3 regions of the Luteibacter aegosomaticola genome follow, and region 3 is predicted to be linked to each of the others. Evidence: predicted binding sites of a transcription regulator. Region 3 holds the regulator's gene; each other region holds the start of a gene.
The links. The regulator sigma-54, encoded in region 3, starts transcription at its own class of promoters, with help from an activator protein. The targets are predictions, from matches to a motif close to TGGCACGNGCNTTGC.
Positions count from the first base shown of each region.

Region 1: a site for sigma-54 is predicted at 2,122-2,136, ahead of glnA (type I glutamate--ammonia ligase). Genes of this name have one in related genera too.
Region 2: a site for sigma-54 is predicted at 1,698-1,712, ahead of L2Y96_RS16615 (flagellar basal body-associated FliL family protein). Genes of this name have one in related genera too.

Region 1 covers NZ_CP095741.1:136,734-141,095, forward strand. The annotation lists gene L2Y96_RS00635 (tetratricopeptide repeat protein) at 1-624, opposite strand, end outside; gene L2Y96_RS00640 (HEAT repeat domain-containing protein) at 922-1,944, opposite strand; gene glnA (type I glutamate--ammonia ligase) at 2,178-3,590, shown strand; gene L2Y96_RS00650 (alpha/beta fold hydrolase) at 3,653-4,362, opposite strand, start outside.
Region 2 covers NZ_CP095741.1:3,733,973-3,738,334, reverse strand. The annotation lists gene fliJ (flagellar export protein FliJ) at 1-361, shown strand, start outside; gene L2Y96_RS16620 (flagellar hook-length control protein FliK) at 420-1,577, shown strand; gene L2Y96_RS16615 (flagellar basal body-associated FliL family protein) at 1,779-2,273, shown strand; gene fliM (flagellar motor switch protein FliM) at 2,290-3,306, shown strand; gene fliN (flagellar motor switch protein FliN) at 3,643-3,975, shown strand; gene L2Y96_RS16600 (FliO/MopB family protein) at 3,987-4,362, shown strand, end outside.
Region 3 covers NZ_CP095741.1:1,150,948-1,155,309, forward strand. The annotation lists gene L2Y96_RS05080 (PTS sugar transporter subunit IIA) at 1-48, opposite strand, end outside; gene rapZ (RNase adapter RapZ) at 86-997, opposite strand; gene hprK (HPr(Ser) kinase/phosphatase) at 991-1,893, opposite strand; gene hpf (ribosome hibernation-promoting factor, HPF/YfiA family) at 2,023-2,370, opposite strand; gene L2Y96_RS05100 (RNA polymerase factor sigma-54) at 2,489-3,970, opposite strand; gene lptB (LPS export ABC transporter ATP-binding protein) at 4,081-4,362, opposite strand, start outside.

The DNA of each region.
Region 1 (4,362 bases), 1.0 Mb from region 3:
AGCCTTGTTCAGATCATCCCGCGCCATGGCGCCGAATGTTTCCATGGTCTGCATCTGGTCGGCGCTGGTCTCCCGATTCGACGCCATGCCGCGGCCCTGCTTTGCCGCGGCGTACCACTGCATGCCGCTGGCTGCGACGGCGAAAGCGCTATCGGGGCGTTGCCTGCGCCACGCATCGATGAGCCGGCGCGATTCCGCGCTCGCATCGCGGAGTCCCAGGTTGGCGTAGGCGCCGTCGAGACGGCTCACTCCCTTGGGGTCGCGCCGTTGGGCATCGAGGTATTTCGCGAAGGCCCGGTCGACCTCGGCCGCCTTACCGTCATCGATCAGATGGGCGAAGGTCGCCCGGGTCATGACATCAGGGAACTTGTACGCGCAGTACTCGCGAACGGCTTCCGGGTGCCAGTGGGAGCCCGGGGGATCGGGCATGTGCAGGCAGCGCTGCAAGGGGGCGGTGAGCGCGGACGCTTCCCGGACCTGTTTGAAGAAGGCATCGAGATCGGCGGGCGGTGCCGTAGCGGGTGCCGCCGTAGCGACTACCACCCAGCCCCATGCCAGCATGCCCGCAGCTAACCCGATCAAGCCGCGGCGACGGTTCGCCGGGCAGGTAGTCCGTACATCCATGTGCTTCCCCTGTGGGATCTGTCCCCGGCAGCCATCATATACGCGAGCGGCTCTCGTGCCGTGACACAGATCCCGCATCCTGACGGCGCTTCGGCAGATGCCTTACCGGATGCCTGTTTGACCTATTTACAGTGGCTCTCCGCCTGACGAATCCTGCGGCCAAGCCCATGATGGTCCTACAGGGGAAATGTCGATGACACGAGAGCTCGCCACGGCGGGCTGCGCGTCCGGCCCCAAAAAGCCCGCGCCGCCGATCGCCGGCGAGCCGGCGTTGGCCGTGGCGCCCATGGCGCGCGTCTAGCCCACTCGCTGGCGCCACTCGCCGTGATGCGTATCAGGACAGGTCGCCATCGAAAACTTCCCATCGCCCGATAGCAGGATATCTGCACGGGGCAAGACGATGCGAAGCCGCCCGGGTTCGGCGACGGCCCCGTACGGTGCGTAAGGAAGATGACGCCACTGGATAGCCTGCCACCGGCCCGAAGCGTTGCGTTCGACTCGGTAGACATCGCCGCGCACCCAGCCCATGTGGGCCAGCCCGGTCACCGCCACGATATGGCTGCCCAGGGTCGCGATCCCCTGGACGTTCATTTCGCCGATCTTCTGCACACCGCCGTGGCCGTCATCGAAGAACAAGCCGCCGCCGAATTCGCCGTTGTCGATACCGTACAAGCGGCCGCCTTCGACGGTCAGGGTGGTCGGCACCATGGGGCGCTCTGTCGTCGGGCAGCCCGTTGCGTAGTACAACGAACCAGGGAAAATCCAATCCGTGCGTACGAATGGCGCTAGTGGCGCATGCGTCTCGATCTGGTCGATCGCCTTGCTCGCGACCTTCCGAACCGGTGGATACCAGTAGGATCGCGCCGCCTCGCGCAACGCGGGCAGCGCGGCACGGTCTCCAAGGCGGCCAAGGGACATCGCCGCATAAGCGCTGGTGGCCGCATCCGTTTCATCCGAGAGCGCTTCTTGTAGTCGCTTACGCGCGGGTGCGTACTGCATGAAGCCTAGCGCCGCCGCCGCCATGGCCCGGAGGTAAGGGCGAGGACTAGCGAGCAGGGCGGTGACTGTTTCGCCAGCCTCGGGGCCTGCTGCCGGCCCTAAAGCGGCCAGTTCGAAAAGTTCGCTGGGGTAGTCGTCGATCGGGTCGGTCGACGGGCTGCGTAAGTGTGCGACGAGCGACGCGATGTCAACGGGTGGTTCGGGGGCACCGCCTATATCGATGGGCGGTAGCGTCTGGGCGCTTGCCGTCAGGCTTACGAGGCAGGCGGCGAGAATGAGTGGCTGGGTGAGTTGGCGGCGCCAAGCCGATAGGTCATCCATGACGAGCCATTGAGTCGGAGAATGGCCGCAGCATAGCCCTTGCCGTCGCCCTTCAGCGCAGCCGATATGGTGCATCGTGCGGTCGAATGCACCGATATGGTGCAACCCTGCACGTGTCATTTAGGCGTTCTATGATGCCGGGGCTTGTTCCAGGCCGGTCCGTCGCTCCGGAGCCGCTGGCATAGCGATTGCTATAAGCCCTGCGCCCACATACCTAATACCGAGGTTTGCCCATGTCCGCCGCTTCGAAAGTGCTGAACCTGATCCAGGACGAGGAAATCGAGTTCGTCGACCTGCGCTTCGCCGACATGCTCGGCAAGCACCACCACGTGACCTTCCCGTCCCACCAGATCGACGAAGGCACCTTTGAAGACGGCAAGATGTTCGATGGCTCGTCGATCCCCGGCTGGAAGGGCATCAACGAGTCCGACATGGTGCTGATGCCGGACCCGGATACCGCCCACCTCGATCCGTTCAGCGCGCACAAGCAGCTGATCCTGCATTGCGACGTGCTCGAGCCGAGCACCATGCAGGCCTACGGCCGCGACCCGCGCTCGATCGCCAAGCGCGGCGAAGCCTTCCTGAAGTCCACCGGCATCGCGGATACCGCGTTCTTCGGCCCGGAGCCGGAGTTCTTCATCTTCGATTCGATCCGCTGGCAGAACGACATGGGCCGCGTCTTCTACGAGATCAACTCGGAAGAAGCCGCCTGGTCGTCGCGCTACAAGTACGACGGCACCAACACCGGCCACCGTCCGGGCGTGAAGGGCGGCTATTTCCCGGTGAGCCCGGTCGATAGCCTGGGCGATCTGCGCGCCGATATGTGCAAGGTCCTCGAGTCGCTCGGCCAGGTCGTCGAAGTGCACCACCACGAAGTCGCGAACGCGGGCCAGTGCGAAATCGGCACCCGCTTCAACACGCTGGTGAAGAAGGCCGACGAACTGATGACGATGAAGTACGTCATCAAGAACGTCGCCCACCAGGCGGGCAAGACGGTCACCTTCATGCCGAAGCCGATCGTTGGCGATAACGGCTCGGGCATGCACGTGCACCAGTCGCTGTCGAAGAACGGCGAGAACCTCTTCGCAGGCGACCTCTACGGCGGCCTGTCGCAGACGGCGCTGTGGTACATCGGCGGCATCTTCAAGCACGCCAAGGCCATCAACGCGTTCGCCAACTCCACCACCAACAGCTACAAGCGCCTGGTCCCGGGCTTCGAAGCGCCGGTGATGCTCGCCTACTCGGCGCGTAACCGTTCGGCGTCGTGCCGTATCCCGTACGTGGCCAGCCCGAAGGGCCGCCGCATCGAAATCCGCTTCCCGGATCCGATGCAGTCGGGCTACCTGACCTTCACCGTGCTGATGATGGCTGGCCTCGACGGCATCCTGAACAAGATCGACCCGGGTGCACCGGCCGACAAGGATCTGTACGATCTGCCGCCCGAAGAAGAGAAGAACATCCCGCAGGTGTGCGCCAGCCTCGACGAAGCGCTCGCCGCGCTCGACAAGGATCGCGACTTCCTGAAGGCCGGCGGTGTGTTCACCGATGACTTCATCGACGGCTACATCGCGCTTAAGATGCAGGAAGTGACCCGCTACCGCGCGAGCACCCACCCGCTCGAGTTCCAGATGTACTACGCGATCTGATCGCATTCCTCGGGGTGAGGAATAGGAGGGGAGCTTCGGCTCCCCTCTTTTTTGCTTTCGGCTCAGAATTCGTCGTGTTCCTGTAGCGGAGGCTCGTCAACGGCCACAGGTGCTGTCGGCGGACGCGGCGTGCCGGGTAGCGCTTCCGCGGGATTTTCATTGGCATCGCCGCAGGCGAATACCCGCGACCGGGATTCAGGTAACGCGCCGCTCAGCAAGTAAGTCGCCGCCGTACGCTCGATGCAACCGGAGGTCGTGAAATTGAAGATGCCGTGCTGCTTCGATTCGCGGACGAGAAGCATGCGTGCGTTGGGGAAAGCATCGAGGATGAAGCTGCCTCCGGCTAACGGGGTCGAGGTGTCCTTCTCGGACTGGATCAATAGGAAAGGAGGCGCGTTGGCCAGTATCGAGAGATCGGGCTGGCGTGCACTGTGCCCACCCCAGTGCGTGCAGGTCAGTTCTTCAAGGATCTCGCTACCGTTGAAATGGATGAAACGCGATGCGTACTGACGCAGGCTTTCACGAATGGTCGCGTCGTCGCGTCCCCACGGCGCATCGTTACACGCCGTGATGATTCGTACCGAGTCGCCCTCAGGACCCAGGCCATAACTCGCACCGGCCTGGGGCGGTGTGTAGAGAATGCTCGATAGCTGCGTCGCCTCCCAGCGAATACGCGAGTCCAGGATAGGCTCCGTGCTGAAGCGGGCACGGCGGATGAGTCGGCTCATCGCCGTGAGATCCGCAGGGGCTGAGCGTTCCAGCCATCCGGCGA
Region 2 (4,362 bases), 2.5 Mb from region 3:
GACGCGCATGCTGGCGACCCAGCAGCGCGCCGTGGCCGACGCGGAGCAGCAGCTGGTCGAGCTGCGCCGTTACCGCAATGAATACGCGGAAATGCCTTCGGGCATCGGCGTGGCCGAGTTGCTTAACCGCCAGCAGTTCCTGCAGAAAATCGATATGGCGATCGTGCAGCAGCTGGGCGAGGTGCAGCGCCGTGAGCGCGCCCTCGAGCGAGCGCGCACCGACTGGAGCGAAGCCCGTGGCCGCGCCAAGGCGCTGGATTCGGTGACGACCAAATATCGCGAGCAGGAACGGAAATCGCAGGACCGTCGCGAGCAGGAACAGGCCGACGAACGTTCCCAATATCGCCGCAATCCCCGGTGAGAGGCATGCCGTGCATCACGCCACGCCTCCCCCTGATCGACCTTATCGAGCCAAACGCATGAACAACGCCTCGCTTCTCCTCAACGCCGCGCGCCCCCAGGCCACCACGCATGCGGCGGCGCCTGCGCCTTCGGCAGCGTCGTCGTCCAGCGCCACCGATACGTCGGCGCCGCAGAAGAGCTTTGACCATGCCCTGGGTGCCGCGCGCGCGGATGCGCACACGCACAAGGCGGACGACTCGCACCACGATACCTCGGCGAAGAAGTCGTCCTCCGATAGCAGCTCCGATACGTCGGCGAAGAGCTCGTCGGATACGAAGAAGAGCGATACCAAGGCGAGCAAGGATGACGACGCCGACAAGAACGACGACAGCAAGAAGGATAGTGACGACACCTCGCTCGCCACATCGATGCTTGCGCTCATCGGCGTGCCGGTCCCGGCGACGCAGGCTTTGGCGAAGGGCCTTGGCCTCGTTAAAGATGCGGTGACGGGCAAGGGTGCCGACGCACTGGCCGCCTTGACCGGCGCCAAGGGTGATGCGGCAGATGCCGCGGCCGCGGCGAAGCCGGATGGCCTGAACGCCCTCACGGCGAACGCGGCCGCGACGGCCACTGGCACGGCGGACACCGCGAAGCTGGGTACCTCGCCGTTTGCAACGCTCCTCGCCACGGAGGGGGCGGTCGCTGGCGCGACAAAGGACGACACCAAGGGTGTTGATCCCGCGAACATTGGCCCGATGCCGCTTGCCCACACCCAGGCACCGGACCAGCTCACCGGCCCTGTGCAGCTTCAGGCAACGCAGGCCGCAACGTCCCCGCAGTTCAGCCAGGAACTGGGCGAGCAGATCGCGTGGATGAGTTCGGCGGCCGGTGACGTCAAGGAAGCGCGCATCAAGCTGCACCCCGAAGAACTTGGCAGCATGGATGTGCGCGTGAACGTGGACGGCGGCAAGGTGAACGTCGCGATCATGGCCCAGCACCCGGCGGCCGTGCACGCCGTGCAGCAGACGCTTTCGAACCTGGACACGCTGCTGGCCCATCACGGCCTTTCCCTCGGCCAGGCCGAGGTGAACCAGGGCAACGCGCAGCAGCAGGGCGGCAGCCAGGGCCAGGGGCAGGGCGGTAGCTCGACGGGCGATGCCGACGGCTCGGGCGACACGCTGGTGACTGCCGCGACCTCGCGCGTCTCGCGCGGGCTGGTCGACGAAGTGGCGTGACGCGCTTGCGTGACGTAATGACGTCACGCGTCAATTTTCCGCCTACAGCGTCATGAGGGCAGGTTGGCCGAAAAACCCTTTAAAAGCGGGGTCTGGATCGCCTTTCCCTACTGGGCTTGATGGCACGCCGCTTGCAACAATACCTGCGGGGCCCCCATGGGCCAGCCACACACCGCATCCGCATCAAGAGGTTCCACCCGCATGGCCACGGCAAAAAAAGAAGGCGAAGAAGTCAAGAAGAAGGGCAAGGGCAAGCTGCTGCTGATCGTGGGCGCGCTTGTGGTGCTCGCCGCGGGCGGCGCCGGTGCCTTCTTCATGCTGAAAGGTGGCCACCCCAAGAGCGCCGAACAGGCCGCCGCGGATGCCGCCAAGGCCAAGCCTGCCGTTTACCTGCAGCTGGATCCGGCCTTCGTCGTTAATTTCCAGGATGACACCGCCCTGCGTTTCCTGCAGGTGGGCGTCAACGTGATGTCGCACGACCCCGAGGCGATCGCCGCCGCCAAGGAAGCTGATCCGGAGATCCGCAACGCCCTGCTCATGCTGTTCTCCGCGCAGGACGTGAAGGCGCTCTCCGATGTGAAGGGCAAGCAGAAGCTCCAGGCCGCTGCCCTCGCCGAAGTCCAGCGCGTGCTGAAGGCAAAGATCGGCCGCCCGGGCGTCGACGCCCTGTATTTCACCAGCTTCATCATGCAGTGACGGGAGCCGTCCGGCCATGAGCGACATCCTCACCCAGGAAGAAATCGATGCCCTCCTGGCGGGCGTGGAAGGCGGCTCCGTCGAGACGGAGGTCGAGCCGCCACCGCCGCCTGGCTCGGTCGCCGATTACGACTTCACCCAGCAGGACCGTATCGTTCGCGGCCGCCTGCCGACCCTCGAAATGGTCAACGACCGTTTCGCGCGTTATTTCCGCGCCAACCTGTTCAACGTGCTGCGGAAATCGTGCGAGGTCTCGGTCCTTGGCGTGAAGATGACCAAGTTCAACGAGTACGTCCATTCGCTGGCCGTGCCGAGCAATCTCAACCTCGTCCGGATCAAACCGCTGCGTGGCACGGCCCTCATGGTGTTCGAGCCGCGCCTGGTCTTCACGGTCATCGACAATTTCTTCGGTGGCGATGGGCGTTTCCACGCCCGTATCGAGGGCCGGGATTTCACCCCGACCGAAAACCGGGTAATCCAGATCGTGCTGGCCGAGGCGTTTGCCGCCATGGCCGAGGCGTGGTCGCCCGTGCTGAAGATGCAGTTCGAGTTCCTGAATTCCGAGATCAACCCGCAGTTCGCCAACATCGTGAGCCCCACCGAAACCGTGGTGGTGTCGCGTTTCCACGTGGAGCTCGATGGTGGTGGTGGCGAAATCCACCTCACCCTCCCGTATTCCATGGTGGAGCCGATCCGCGAGCTGCTGGATGCCGGCGTGCAGAGCGACCGGGCCGAGCGCGATGAGCGCTGGATCCAGAACCTGCACGAAGAAATCCTGGATGCCGAAGTGGAGCTCACCTCCATGCTGGCGGAAGCCAAGCTCACCATTGGCGACTTCCTGCACCTGCGCAAGGGCGACATCATTCCGATCAGCCTGCCGGATCTCGCCACGGTCTTTGCCGAAGACGTGCCGATCTTCCGTGGCCGGATGGCCAACGCCGCTGGCAACAAGGCCGTGCAGTTCGAATCGCACATGCGCCGTGGCGCCCCCAAGCCGTCGATCGCCACCCCCGCCACGCCCGAACCCGCCTGAGCGACCCCAACGTAGGAGCCCACCCTGTGGGCGACGCCTTTCGCACAGCCGCCACAGGACCTTGTGGGCTCTCGCAAAAGATGTCGCCCACAGGGTGGGCTCCTGCGCGTTTTCGGCAGAGCCTTCCGTGACGTCAAATGACCGTCATGGTGACTAACTGCCGTCGAGCGTCAGGTTTCCGGCGAGAGGGTGGGGGAGGGGCTGCGCAGGGTAGGGTGGTGCCTGGCTAATCGCCTGAAATTACGACGGAAAACGCTCGTCCGCCGCGCGCCAAAAGCATGGCACGCCGTTTGCTTTCTTGGTTAGGTCATCTTGTAACGCAACGGATACCCGGCCATGAACGATCCCACCATCCTCGAACCCGTCGACGGCGCCGCCGATCTCACCAAGAACCTCGGTCTGGGCAGCGACGTCAACCTCGATGTCATCCTCGATGTCCCGGTCACCATGGCCATGGAAGTCGGCCGCACCAAGATCAGCATCCGCAACCTCCTGCAGCTCAACCAGGGTTCGGTCGTCGAACTCGACCGCGCCGCCGGTGAGCCGCTCGATGTGTTCGTGAACGGCACGCTCGTCGCCCATGGCGAAGTCGTGGTGATCAACGAGAAGTTCGGTATCCGCCTGACTGACGTGATCAGCCCGGCCGAACGCGTCCGCAAGCTCCGCTGAGGGCCTTCCCCATGCGCCGCATCCTTGCTGCCCTGGCGGGTGGTGTCCTTCCCTGCGCCCTGATGGCGGCCCCCGTGGCCACCGCTCCGGCCGTTGATTCAGGCGCGGAGATGGTTCGTGTCCTCGTCAGCCTGCTAGGTGTCGTGGCGCTCATCTTCTTCGTCGGCTGGCTCGGCCGGCGCGCACAGTCCCGCGTACGTCCGGGCGGCCGGAAGATCCGCGTCATCGAAACCATGCCGGTGGGCATCAAGGAAAAGGTCATGCTGCTGGAAGTCGGCGGCACCCAGTTGCTGGTCGGCGCCTCGCCCACGGGCGGCCTGCGCACCCTGCATGTTCTGGAGACCCCTGTCCAGGACGACGCCACGCCGTCGGATACCCCGGCGATCC
Region 3 (4,362 bases):
TGCCTGGCCTACGGCTTCGTGCGTCATCAGGAGCACGCCAACGCTCATGACAGGTGCCTCGGATGGATGGGGGTAGCTAGGTTGCTCATTCGAGCTCGCGGTGGAAAGTGAGTACGTTGCCGCGTCCCTCGCGGAAATGCCGGGCCAGGCGCTCCACCAGGTACACCGAGCGGTGGCGACCGCCCGTGCAACCGATGGAGACCGTGACATAGCTGCGGTCCTCGCCCTCAAAGCGCGGCAGCCAGGTGTCCAGCCAGCGCGCCACGTCGGCATAGTACTCGCCCACGATGGGCTGCGCGTCGAGATATTCGCGAACCGGCTGGTCCTTGCCTGAGAACGGGCGCAGGCGCGGGTCCCAGTGCGGGTTGGGCAGGCAGCGCGCATCGAACACGAAATCCGCATCCGAGGGCAGGCCGCGCCGGTAGGCAAACGATTCGAATAGGAGCGTGGTGCCATCGCTGGCGGCCGCATAGCCGGTGGCGAACAGGCGGCGCAGCTGGTGCACATTGAGCTCGGAGGTGTCGATCACCTTTTCGGCGATCGAGACCAGCGGGCGGAGCAGGCGGCGCTCTTCGGCGATGGAATCCGCCAGGGAAAGGCGCTCGGCGGCCAGCGGGTGGCGGCGGCGCGTTTCCGAATAGCGCTTGATGAGCACGTCATCGCGGCTATCCAGGAAGATCAGGTGTACGTGTACGCCAGCGCTCGAGAGCTCGGACAGCACATGCGGCATCCGCTCCAGGTCGGAGCGCCGGTTGCGCACATCCACGCCCACGGCGATGCGTCGGCGCGGGCCGTGTTCACCCTGGCTGACGGCGGCGACCAGCTGCGGGATGAGCTCCGCGGGCATGTTGTCGACGCAGTAGAACTCGAGGTCCTCCAGCGCACGCAGGGCCACCGTCTTGCCGCCGCCGGACATGCCGGTGAGGACGACGAGGTGGATGGCGCCGGCTTCGACGATGGGGCCTTTGGGTAGCTCGTTGTTCACCGCACTCACCATGGAGAGAAGCGGCGCATCTGGTGCGCCTGCCGGTCGATGAAGGTCTGGGCAGGATCGATGCCCTTGCTCTTCAGTACATGGTTGCGCACGGCCGCCTCCACAAGCACCGCCAGGTTGCGACCAGGTGCCACGGGGATGGTGATCTTGGGCACGTCCACGTCCAGCACGTTGCGCCGGCTGACATCGCCGGTGAGGCGGGTCATGGCGTCGGTTTCCTCGCCATCCTTCATCGGTTTGAGATGGATGACCAGGCGCAGGTACTTCGATGGTTTGACGGCGGTATGGCCGAACATCTCGCGGATGTTGAGGACGCCGAGGCCGCGCACTTCGAGCAGGTCCTGCAACAGCTCGGGGCAGGCGCCGTCGATGACATCCGGGGCGATCAGGGTGAACTCGGTGGCATCGTCGGCGACGAGCCGGTGGCCGCGGCTGATGAGTTCCAGCGCCAGCTCGCTCTTGCCCGAGCCCGGGTCGCCGGTAATCAGCACGCCGATGGAGAACACCTCGAGGAACACGCCGTGCAGGGTGACCCGCGGGGCAAGCGTGCGTGCCAGGTGGTATTGCAGGTAGGTGAGCAGCTCGTGGCCGCGCTTGGTGCTTTGCCAGAGTGGGGTATCGGTTTCTTCAGCCACCTCGCGAAGATCCGGCGGGATCGCCTGGTCCTTCGTGACGATGAGTGCAGCCGGTTGGTAGGCGGCGATCTTGTGGATGGCCTCCCAGCGCTGGCGCGAATCCAGGCCGTCGAGGTAGTTGAGCTCCTCGGTACCGATGATCTGCACCTTGTTGGGGTAGATCACGTTGAGGTAGCCGACCAGGGACGGGCGGCGGCTCTGCTTGGTATTCGGCTCCAGGACACGGGATTCGCCCCGCATGCCTGCGACCCAGCGCAAAGCCATGCGTTCATGGACGCCGTCGAAGAGTTGTCGGGCGGTAAGCCGATCCACGCGGGGGTTCCTGTCAAAAAGAAAGCCGGCACACGGGGGTGCCGGCTTGCTTATATTGTGCCACAGGCCCGCTCAGGGGCTTCAGGTGGCGGCGCGGGCCTCGCGGACCTCGCTGTTGTGGTGATCCTTGAGCTTTTCCTTATGCTTCTTCAGCTGGTCGGCCAGCTTTGTGATCATTTCGTCGATCGCGGCATACATGCGGTCGCTGATCGTGCCGTCCTGCTGGCGGGCCAGGCCCTCGGCGTGGAGGCGGGTGCCCGAACAGTGGAGCGTGCCGCCGGCCTTATGCTCGGCCTTGTCCACGGATAACACGACGTCCAGGGCGGTGATGTTGTCGAAAAGGCGTTCGAAGCGGCCAATTTGCTGTTCCACGCGCTCGCGCAGGGCAGGGGTGATCTGGATGTGCTGGCCGCTGATCTGGATTTGCATGACGCCTCCTTCTTACTGAGGGTGCCGCCGCTGGGGCGGCGAGAGGGGAGTGGCGATTGCCGCTCCTGAACCTTTCAAACGTGGGACCGTGATCCTCCGATGGGGTTCCGCGTGTGGCTTAACCGGCTCGCACGCGTTCACTGGAACTGGGGATCCGCATCGCCTCGCGGTACTTGGCCACCGTACGGCGTGCGACCTGAATACCGCGTCGATGGAATTCCTCCGCGAGCGCCTGGTCGGACAGCGGGCGGCGCGGATCCTCCGCCGTGACCAGTTTGCGCAGCATGGCCTGGATGGCCGTGGCAGACGCGCTGCCACCGTCTTCCGTAGCGACGCCGCTTGAGAAGAAGTGCTTGAGCTCGAAGGTACCGCGCGGCGTATGCATGTACTTGCGCGTGGTTACCCTGGAAATGGTCGATTCATGCATGCCCACTTCCTCCGCCACCTCGCGCAGGACCAGGGGGTGCATGGCTTCGGGGCCGTAATCGAGGAAGGCGCTCTGCCGACGGACGATGACCTCGGCGACCTTGGTCAGGGTCTCGGCGCGCGACTGCAGGCTCTTCAGGAGCCAGCGGGCCTCCTGCAGCTGGCCCTTCATCCACGTGGCGTCATCGCCGCGGGCACGGGCGATCAGGTTGCAGTAATGCTGGTTGAGGCCTAGCCGGGGCTGGGCATCGGGATTCAGGCTGACCCGCCAGCGGCCGTTCTCACGCCGCGCGTAGACATCGGGCGCCACGTATTCCACCGGGGTGGCGTCAAGCGCCGCGCCCGGGCGGGGATCGAGGCTGCGGATGAGCGAGGCGGCCACGGCGACATCGGCCTCGGCCGCCTTCAGGCGCCGGGCGATCTTGCTGGTGTCGTTGCGGGCCAGCAACTCGATTTCGTCGGTGACGATGCGTACCGCCAGGTTGCGCTGGGGCGTCTCGTCCGAGAACTGGCTCAGCTGGCAGAGCAGGCAATCGCGCAGGTCGAGGCTGGCAATGCCCGTGGGGTCGAAGCGCTGGATGCGCTTGCGCACCGCCTCGATCTCGTCGAGGTCGCAATGGAACTCGCGCAGGGCGCTCTGCACCGCCTCCAGGCCGTCACGCAGGTACCCGTCCTCATCCAGCACGTGGATGATCGCGGTGGCGATCGCATGGTCGCGCGGCGTGAACTGCGAGAGGTTGAGCTGCCATTCCAGGTGTTGCTGGAGGCTTTCCGGCGCGGCGTTCTGGGGCTCGAAGCCTTCTTCATCGCCGCCGCCGTTACGCGACGGCGCGCCGGCGTAATCCCCCGCCTCGCCGTGGAAACGGTCGTCGTCCCATTCAGGGGCGAGATCCTCGGAAGGCGACGCGGTGGATTCTTCCTCGCGGGTGGCCTTGGCGGGCTGCTCGTCGCGGGCCCGGTATTCCATGGCCTCGTCGAAGCTGGCGGATTCTTCCGCAGCCTCGGGCTCGGATTCGGCATCTTCCGCGAACTCGAGGAGTGGGTTGCTTTCCGCTATCTGGCGGAGTTCGGCCTCAAGCTCCAGCTGCGACAACTGCAGCAGGCGGATGGCCTGCTGGAGCTGTGGCGTCAGCGTGAGCTGCTGATGCAGGCGAAACTGAAGTCCAGGTTTCATTACCTTCGCAAGATCGGGTTACAACCCATCGTAACCCCACGCGGCCCTTTGAAACCAGCGCCCCGCATGTCTAGGCCAGCTGGCCGATTCTGCGCAACCTGTGCCGCGCGTTAAATCCGGAATTCACGGCCCAGGTACACCTCGCGGACTTTTTCGTCAGCCAGGATGTGCTGGGGCGTGCCGCGCGAAAGCACTTCACCATCGTTGAGGATGTAGGCGCGGTCGCAGATGCCGAGCGTTTCGCGGACGTTGTGATCGGTGATGAGCACGCCGATGCCACGTTCCTTAAGGTGGCGCACGATGCGCTGGATCTCGCCCACCGAGATGGGGTCGACGCCTGCGAACGGCTCGTCGAGGAGCATGTAGCGCGGACGCGCGGCGAGGGCGCGTGC